One region of the Nocardia sp. Marseille-Q1738 genome, then DNA from elsewhere that is predicted to be linked to it. Evidence: predicted binding sites of a transcription regulator. Region 1 holds the regulator's gene; the other holds the start of a gene.
What was found. The regulator HspR, encoded in region 1, represses chaperone genes until heat shock. The targets are predictions, from matches to a motif close to ANNTGAGTNNNNNNNACTCANNT.
Positions count from the first base shown of each region.

Region 2: lon (endopeptidase La) is a predicted target of HspR. The motif match lies at 2,488-2,510, and genes of this name have one in related genera.

Region 1 covers NZ_CBDIMS010000002.1:1,078,279-1,082,701, forward strand. Annotated here, with positions in the region: gene ACWPXK_RS13425 (FAD-binding oxidoreductase) at 1-14, shown strand, start outside; gene ACWPXK_RS13430 (globin domain-containing protein) at 35-1,204, opposite strand; gene ACWPXK_RS13435 (heat shock protein transcriptional repressor HspR) at 1,736-2,155, opposite strand; gene dnaJ (molecular chaperone DnaJ) at 2,155-3,309, opposite strand; gene grpE (nucleotide exchange factor GrpE) at 3,334-4,023, opposite strand; gene dnaK (molecular chaperone DnaK) at 4,020-4,423, opposite strand, start outside.
Region 2 covers NZ_CBDIMS010000001.1:450,527-454,949, reverse strand. Annotated here, with positions in the region: gene ACWPXK_RS02135 (hypothetical protein) at 1-403, opposite strand, end outside; gene ACWPXK_RS02130 (hypothetical protein) at 746-1,597, shown strand; gene ACWPXK_RS02125 (hypothetical protein) at 1,594-2,247, shown strand; gene lon (endopeptidase La) at 2,589-4,423, shown strand, end outside.

The sequences.
Region 1 (4,423 bases):
TCGAAGGACTCTGAAACAGCCCGGCGCCGCAGCTTCAAAACAGCGGGTCGTGGCGGATGTTCTTGGCCAGCGTCCCAGCCGCCATGAGACGGAACTTGGTGGTCTGCACCATCGAGGGCGAACCGACGATCTGGACGTCGCGGTCGGCCCAGGCGCCGAAGCTCGCGACGACTTTGCCGATCTGCCCGGTCACCCGCGGTTCCAGGGCGGGCCACGGGCCGCGCGGCTCGTCGGGTTCCACGTGCCACCACGGATTTTCCTCGTGTTCGGTCACCGGCGTGACGGTGAGCCAGCGGTTGGCCACCGCCAGGTCGTTCAACGTGTCCAGGTCGTAGAGGTCGCACGGATGGTGGCCCCCGACGAACAAGTGCACCTTGGGATTGGTTCGCCGCTGCGCCATCGCCATGAGCTGCGCGCGCAGCGGCGCGAGGCCGGTGCCGCAGCCGACCATCAGCATCTTGCGCTTGGTGTTGCGCGGGATACCGAGTCCACCGAGCGGCGCGCCGAGCAGCCACTGGTCGCCGACGGCGGTCTGGCCGACGATGGCCGAACTGACCCAGCCGCCGAGCACGCCGCGGACGTGGAATTCGATCTCACCGTTGGCGTTCGCGGGCACGGCGGGTGAAAGATACCGCCACATGCGCGGCCGCGACGGGATCTGCACGCTCAGGTACTGGCCCGCGGCGTAGCGCATCGGCTGGTCGAGCTGCAGCCGGACGATGACCAGGTTGCGCAGCACCTCGCGCCGCTCGATGACGCTGCCCGTCCACACCGGCGGCGTGGTCTCCTTCTCCGCCGCGCCGATCATGGTGTCGGAGATGATCTTCAGGCCCTCGTCCCAGGCCCGGTCGACCTCGTCGGTCCACATCTCGGTTCCCGCGAACACTTTGACGGCCGTCTTCAACGCGGTGGCCACGGCGGTGTAGTGCGCGGGCTGCACGCCGTATTTGCGGTGATCCCTGCCCAATTGGGCGAGGAAGGGTAGGAGCTTGTCGGGCTCCTCCAACCGGTCCAGCGCGTAAGAGATCGCCTTGACCAGGCGATCGCGCTGGGAGTCCATCGCGGCCGGAAAGAAATCGCGGACGTGCGGGTAGTCGGTGAACAAGATCGCGTAGAACGATCTCGCCAGTTTCTCCGGCCCCCCATCCTCCGCAGCAACCGCCTTGAATGTAGTTCTGATCAAAGCGACAGTGCGCGAATCCATTGATATCACAACCCCATTTCGCACTCGTACACGAACCGTGCCGGCGAGTGAGGTGCTGCGGGGCCACTCGACAGCAGCCAATGGCAAGGAGTGTAGGCGAGGTTTGCCAGCTACGGAATCTTTCGATGGAACATCACGCGTGCAGTTTCGGCAAAACGAGGGCATAAAGCGAGACACGCCAGAGAAACCGACTGCAAGACGGCAGATCTGGCGCAAAATCGGCCGGATGACCGCCGAATTCGCAAGGCTCCCTTGAGATATTCCGTCCCGATCGGTCTGTTCCAGCGACCGTGGGGCAACACTGGAACTGCCGATCCGATCGCGGAACATCCGGACGCCGCCGATACCGTCGACCAATCTATGGTGGAGACGTCCAGGCGATTCGGCACGAAAATGGCGTGATTTGTACGATATACGACGAACATATCTCGGTTTACTGTCAGCAAATCAGATGGCTACCACGCCGGAATGACAAGGCCCCCGGACTCGGATCGCGATGCGCGATCGGAGGCCGGGGGCCCGATGGTGCCGTTACCGTCGGCGCCGGCTGTCGTCGCGGCGATTGCGCGGCTGCCAGACGACCAGCGCGGTACTGCGTTGCGGAGGCGAGAGATCGGGACGGTACCCCGCCCGCATCCGCTCCAGCTCCGCCGACAGCTCGGCGACCTGCTGGCGCAGCTCCTCCACCTGATTGGTCAGTTCGATGATGCGCTTGATCCCCGCGAGGTTGACGCCCTCGTCCTGGGACAGCCGCTGCACCTCGCGCAGCAGCTCCACGTCCCTGGCCGAGTAGCGCCGCCCGCCGCCCGAAGTGCGTTGCGGCGTCACCAGTCCCAGACGGTCATACGTGCGCAGCGTCTGCGCGTGCATGCCGGCCAGCTGGGCCGCCACCGAGATCATGAAGAACTCGGCGCGCGACCCGCCGGACGCGTTCTTCGGTTCAGAGGACATCACGCACCCGCCCATCCCGCACGTGGATCGAAACCACTGGACCGCTCCGCCTCCTGGTAGCGCTTGAGCGCATCCACGGCGTCACTGTCCAGCTTCTGCGGCACCGCCACCTTGACGGTGACCAGGAGGTCACCCGCGCCGCCGCCGCGCTTGGGCACGCCGCGGCCGCGCACTCGCAGGATACGGCCGTCGGCGGTGCCCGGCGGCACCTTGACGCCAACTCGGCCCTCCAGCGTGGGCACCGAAACCGTGGTGCCGAGCACCAATTCGCTGTAGCTGACCGGAAGCACCAAGGTCAGGTCGTCGCCGCTACGGCCGAAGACCTTGTCCTGGCTGACGTGAACGGTGACGTAGAGGTCGCCCGAGGGCGCCCCGCGCAGCCCCGCCTCGCCTTGACCGGCCAGCCGGATTCGTTGCCCGTCACCGACTCCAGGGGGAATCCGCACCGTGATGGTCCGTGTGCGGTTCTGGATACCGCTGCCACGGCAGTCGGCGCACGGGTCATCGATGATCGACCCGCTGCCCCGGCACTCGTCGCACGGCTCGCTGAAGCCGAACGCGCCCTGATTGCGGCTGACCACGCCGTTTCCATTGCAGACCGGGCAGACTCGCGGACTCGTCCCCGGCTTGGCGCCGCTGCCGTGACACGTGGTGCACGGCGAGGGGCTGGTCATCCGCAGCGGAACCGTGACGCCCTGAGCCGCCTCCCGGAAGCCGAGGGTCGTCTCGGTCTCCACGTCGGAGCCGCGCCGGGGGCGGCTCGAGGTCCGCGTGCCGCCCCGGTTGAACAGACCGCCGAGCAGGTCGCCGAGGCCACCGTCGCCGGCGGTCGCGCCGCCGAAGATGTCCCCGAGGTTGAACTCCTGCGAGAACCCGCCCGCACCGGAACCGAATCCGCCCCGGGTGTATCCGCCGCCCGCGAAGAGCTTGCGCGTGTCGTCGTACTCCTTGCGCTTGGCCGGATCCGACAGCACGGCGTGCGCCTCGCTGACGGTCTTGAACCGCTCTTCGGCTTTGGTATCACCAGGATTGGCGTCGGGGTGCAAGTCCCGTGCGAGCTTGCGGTAGGCCTTCTTGATGTCGTCCTGCGAGGCAGTGGAGGAGACACCCAGCTCCTTGTAGAAGTCCTTTTCGATCCACTCCCGTTGGCTCACCGAGCATCTCCTCCTCTCGCGTCCTTAATTGTCGTTCGCGCCGGCATCAACGTCCGATGCCTCTTCCGTCACCCGATCGGCGGTCTCCGCCTCGGCAGTTTCCGTCAGATCGGCCACGCCATCGGTTACCCCGACGAGCGCGTGCCGAAGCACCCTATCGCCGAAGCGATAGCCTTTGCGCATCACGATGCCGATCACCGGATCGTGGCCGGAACCCTCGTGCTGCACGGCCTCGTGCAGGGTCGGGTCGAAAGGCTCGCCCTCCGAACCGAACTCCTCGAGACCCTGCTTCAGCAGCGCGGCCTCCAGCTTGTCGGCCACCGACTTCAGCGGACCCGACTCCAGGTCGCCGTGCGCGCGCGCCCGGTCCAGATCGTCGAGCACGCCCAGCAATTCGGTGACCACCGACGCCTTGGCGGCGTCGATCGTGGCCTTGCGGTCGCGCTCGACCCGGCGCCGGTAGTTCGCGTACTCCGCGGTCAGCCGCTGCAGATCCGCGGTGCGCTCGGCGAGTTCGCCGCTGATGGTGTCGGCGAGCGCCTGAGGATCCCCGCCGTTGTCCGGTTCCGCGCCGTTGCCCGACTCCGGAGCCGGGGCCGGGGCGGCCGCGGCGCCGTTGTCCGCGGCCGGCTCGCGAATCTCCCCGGTCTCCGGGTCGATCTTCCGGTTGTCGACGAAGGTGATCGGTTCCTTCTCGGTGTTTCCCTCGCTCACTTCTTCTCCGTGTCGACCGGCTCGTCCACAACTTCGGCGTCCACGACCTCGTCATCCGACGCGGCGGTCGACGACGCGCCGTTGCCGGATGCCGCGGCATCCGCGGCCGAGGCCTCGTAGATGGCCTGGCCGAGCGCCTGCGACTCGGTCGCCAGCTTCTCCACGGCCGCCTTGACCGCCGCGATGTCGGTGCCCTTGAGGGCCTCCTTCGCCTCGGCGATCGCCGCCTCGACCTTGGACTTGACGTCCGCCGGGACCTTGTCCTCGTTCTCCTTGATGAACTTCTCGGTCTGGTGCACCAGCGACTCGGCCTGATTGCGGGTCTCGGCCTCCTCGCGGCGGGCCTTGTCCTCGGCGGCGTGCGCCTCGGCGTCCTTGATCATCCGGTCGATCTCCTCCT
Region 2 (4,423 bases), on a different contig from region 1:
TGCGGGCGAGCATCGCGGTGTAATCGGCGATACCGTCCAGATCGAGTTCGTGGATGAAGTCCTTGGGGCTGCCGATCCGCATCAGCGCCTTGTCCACGCAGATACTGGCCATCTTCTCCGCGCGGGCCGGAATGAAGCCCTGGAATCCGAGGCGGCGGCCGTCGGCGGAGAAGGTCGGCAGCACCTGGACTCGGCGCGGAAAGTACGGGTAGAGCACCTGCAGGCCGGGGATGCGAACGCCGCGGAACTCGATCGGCCAGAACAGCATCAGTACGCCGGTCCAGTTGGTCAGCCACCCGGCCAGCGCACTGAACACCGGAAACGTGACCAGGTCGACCACGAACTTCGGCTGCCCGGTCAACCCTTCCCAGTCGATGAACACGCCAGCGGCGAGCGACGACATCGATGGGACTCCCTAGGCCGGTCCGGCGGTACCGCCGGTATGAGATACCAAGGCCCCCACGTTCTCATTGTCTTGGACAGAGTGTCAACGAGAGCGGTGTGCCGGCGCGGGCGTGTGCTCACGCCCGGGTAGCCGGGCATCCACGCAAGCCGTCCGGACCCGGCCAGAGCCATCGCTATTTTCGACAACTGTCGAAGACAGGTAGTCGGCTACTCGCGTCGACACGTCGGGCCAGGCACAGACTCGTTTCCGAGGTACAGGTTCCAAGAGCATCTTCATTTCGGAACAGTGATCATGAGAAACAACTCGCGAGCGTTCATTGTCGCGGTGACCGTAGCGGGATTGCTCGGCACCGTGTCGGTCTCGATCGCGGCAACGGCGCCTATTACCACCGTGCCAGTGCCGCGCTCGCCTCTTGCGCTCGACGTGCCTGCCACCGCCGAACGCGGCACGCAGATCACCATTCACAGCGACGACTGGCCCTGCCGTAGGGTCCAGGTCTTTCCCGACTGGTCTGCTTCAGTGACCGCGGAGGTTCACAAGGGTTCGTTCGATGCTCCCGTCGAGGTGCCCGACCAGGCCGTACTAGGTCGGCACTCGGTTCGCGTCGCCTGCCTGGCGACGCCAGACATTGTCGAGAAGGCGTCCGTCGAGATCGTCCCTGCGCGAGTCGTCACGGTCACCACCACCTACGAACCCTCGCCCACTGAGACCACGGGGCCGACGACGACGGGGCCGCCGACGACGGCGCGGCGGACAACACTGCCGCCGACGTCGGAGCCGACGCCGACGGAGCCGACGACGACGGAGCCGACGACGACAAAGCCGACGACGACGGAGCCGACGACGACACAGCCGACGACCACGCAGCCACCGACGACGCGGCTTTTGATCACGCCACCGCCAACGAATCCGACGACGCCGGAGCCGCCCGTCGAGCGGGACAACAACATCGGCATTGTCATCGGCATTGTGCTCGCTATCGGCGGATTCCTCCTCGCCTTGGCTGTCGCAGTGCTCGTACTGCGTCGTCGGCAGAAGGCGGCAAGCCCGCGCCCGCCCCAAGTACGTGTGCAGGTGGTTGGGGATCCGCGCCCATCGATCAACATTCGCCAGGTCACGCGCACTCCGGCCGTTCAGGTTCGGCTGAACGTCGGCGCGCCGCGGCTGTACATCAGGGAGGTGCTCGGATGACGAGTCCAACATCGGTCAGGGCCCGGACGGTGCTGTTCCCGGGCGCCCCGCACGAGGTCGGCGTGGATCAGCTGGAGGGGCGCCTGCAGCAGAGAGGCGTCGAACGCCTGGCGCTGCGCCGAGCGCCGGGCGCTGCCGCGGTACTGCGGTCGGCGGCGCTACACGAGGTGGCCGAGGCGGTCGACGGGCTGCTCGAGGTCGACCTCGGCAGTGTCGCGGTCGCGGGTTGGCGCTGCTACGACAAGCTTCGCAGCGCGGCGATGCGTACCCGTGCCGGTGGAGTCGAGCAAGTCACGTTGTTCGAGCACGAAATCAACCAGACTTACCGTCCACGGCTCGATGTCACCGTGGACGGAAACCCGGTGGGTGAATTGGCGCTCGAACTCTGCGTTGCGATGCTGCTCGAGCCGCTCGCGGCCACCGTCCGCGATGGCATGCTGGTGGCACTGGGCCCTGGTGACTGCACCGTGACGGTTTCGATCTGCGTTCCGGAAGTCGGGCCGATCATGGAGGGCAAACGCACGCTGCACGCGGCGACCATGATCGATCTGCGGTTGCCGATACCGCTCGTCGACTGCGTGCCTGCTCCGCCTCCCGCATTGCCGGTCAGTGGCGTGCCCGGGCCGCGGCCACCTCAGGCGAACCATTGAGTGAAGCGCAGCGGGGTCCTGCGCTGCTACACCGCTGCGCGGGCCGCCAACGGTGCGCCAGGTCTTGAAGGTAGGCCGGATGCGTTGTGCTGTCGCGTTTCTGCTGGCCGTCCTGGCGATATCGCGACCGGCCGGACGGAACGTCGATGCGGATAGTCGGCGACCGGTCCGCTGAGAAGCTCCGTTGATTCGCCGTAAGCGAACTACCCGAGAGCCGTGGAACAAACGCGAACACCCCCGGGTTGAGTAGGCAACGCTCAACTTTTGGAAGGGTCGAAGACGTGACTACACCACAGAACCTGCCGGTGCTGTTCCTGACCGATCCGATCGTGCTGCCGGGCATGGTCGTGCCCATCGAACTGGACGAATCCGCGCAGGCCGCGATCGACGCCGCTCGGGCCGCCAAGAAGGACTCCGTACTGCTCGCGCCCCGGCTGACCGAGGGCTACGCCACCTACGGTGTGGTCGCGACCATCGAACAGGTCGGCCGGATGCGCGGCGGAGCCCCTGCGGCCGTACTGAAGGCCGAGCGGCGCGCCAAGATCGGACACGGGGTCACCGGACCGGGCGCCGCCCTGTGGGTCGAGGCCGAACCGGTCGAGATACCCACACCGGACGGCCGGACGAAGGAGCTGGCCGCGGAATACAAGAAGCTGGTGGTCTCGGTGCTCCAGCGCCGCGAGGCGTGGCAGATCATCGACGCGGTCAATCAGCTGACCGATCCGTCGGCGATCGCCGACACCGCGGGCTACGCGCCGTACCTGACCTCCGAGCAGAAGCGGGAACTGCTCGAAACCCCTGATGTGGCCAAGCGGCTGAGCACCCTCATCGAGTGGACCAAGGAGCACATCGCCGAGGCCGAGATCACGGAGAAGATCAGCGAAGAAGTCCGCGAGGGGATGGAGAAGAGCCAGCGCGAGTTCCTGCTGCGCCAGCAGCTCAACGCCATCCGCAAGGAACTCGGCGAGGACGAACCCGACGGCGCCGATGACTACCGCACCCGCGTCGAGCAGGCCGACCTGCCCGGCACCGTGCGCGAGGCGGCGCTGCGCGAGGTCGGCAGGCTGGAGCGGGCCAGCGATCAGAGCCCGGAATCCGGCTGGATCCGGACCTGGCTGGACACCGTGCTGGAACTCCCGTGGACGGTGAAAACCACCGACAGCACCGATGTCTCGGCCGCCCGCGCGGTCTTGGACGCCGACCACCACGGCTTGGACGAGGTCAAAGACCGCATGGTCGAGTACCTGGCCGTCCGGGCCCGCCGTGCCGCCCGCGGCCTGGAGGTCGTCGGTGGACGCGGTTCCGGCGCGGTGCTGGTGCTGGTCGGTCCGCCCGGTGTGGGCAAGACCTCGCTCGGTGAGTCCGTCGCGCGGGCCTTGGGCCGCAAGTTCGTTCGCGTCGCCCTGGGTGGCGTGCGCGACGAGGCCGAGATCCGCGGTCACCGGCGCACCTACGTCGGGGCACTGCCCGGTCGCATCGTGCGCGCCATGAAGGAGGCCGGTTCGATGAACCCGGTCGTCCTGCTGGACGAGATCGACAAGGTCGGCTCGGACTTCCGTGGCGATCCGGCCGCGGCCCTGCTCGAGGTGCTGGACCCGGCGCAGAACCACACGTTCCGCGACCACTACCTCGATCTCGACCTGGACCTGTCCGACGTGCTGTTCATCGCCACGGCGAACGTCATGGAGACCATCCCGGGACCGCTGCTGGACCGGATGGAGCTGATCACTGTCGACGGCTACACCGAGGACGACAAGGTGGCCATCGCCCGCGACTTCCTGGTGCCGCGGCAACTGGAGCGCAATGCGCTGACCACCGACGAGGTGACCGTCACCGAGGAGGCGCTGCGCGAGATCGCCGCGAACTACACCAGGGAAGCCGGTGTGCGGCAGATGGAGCGGCTGATCGCGAAGGCGCTGCGCAAAGCGGCGACTCGGCTGTCCGAGCGTGAAACCGGGTCGGCGGCATCGGGTTACGACCCCGAGCTGGGCTACGAGGGACTGGTGGAGGACGCCCTGACGATCGGTCTGGGCGACTTGAAGGATTACCTCGGCCGCCCGCGCTTCACCCCCGACTCGGTGGAACGCACCGCGGTTCCGGGTGTGGCGACCGGCCTCGCCGTGACCGGGGCGGGTGGCGATGTCCTCTACATCGAGGCCAACGCTGCCGAGGGTGA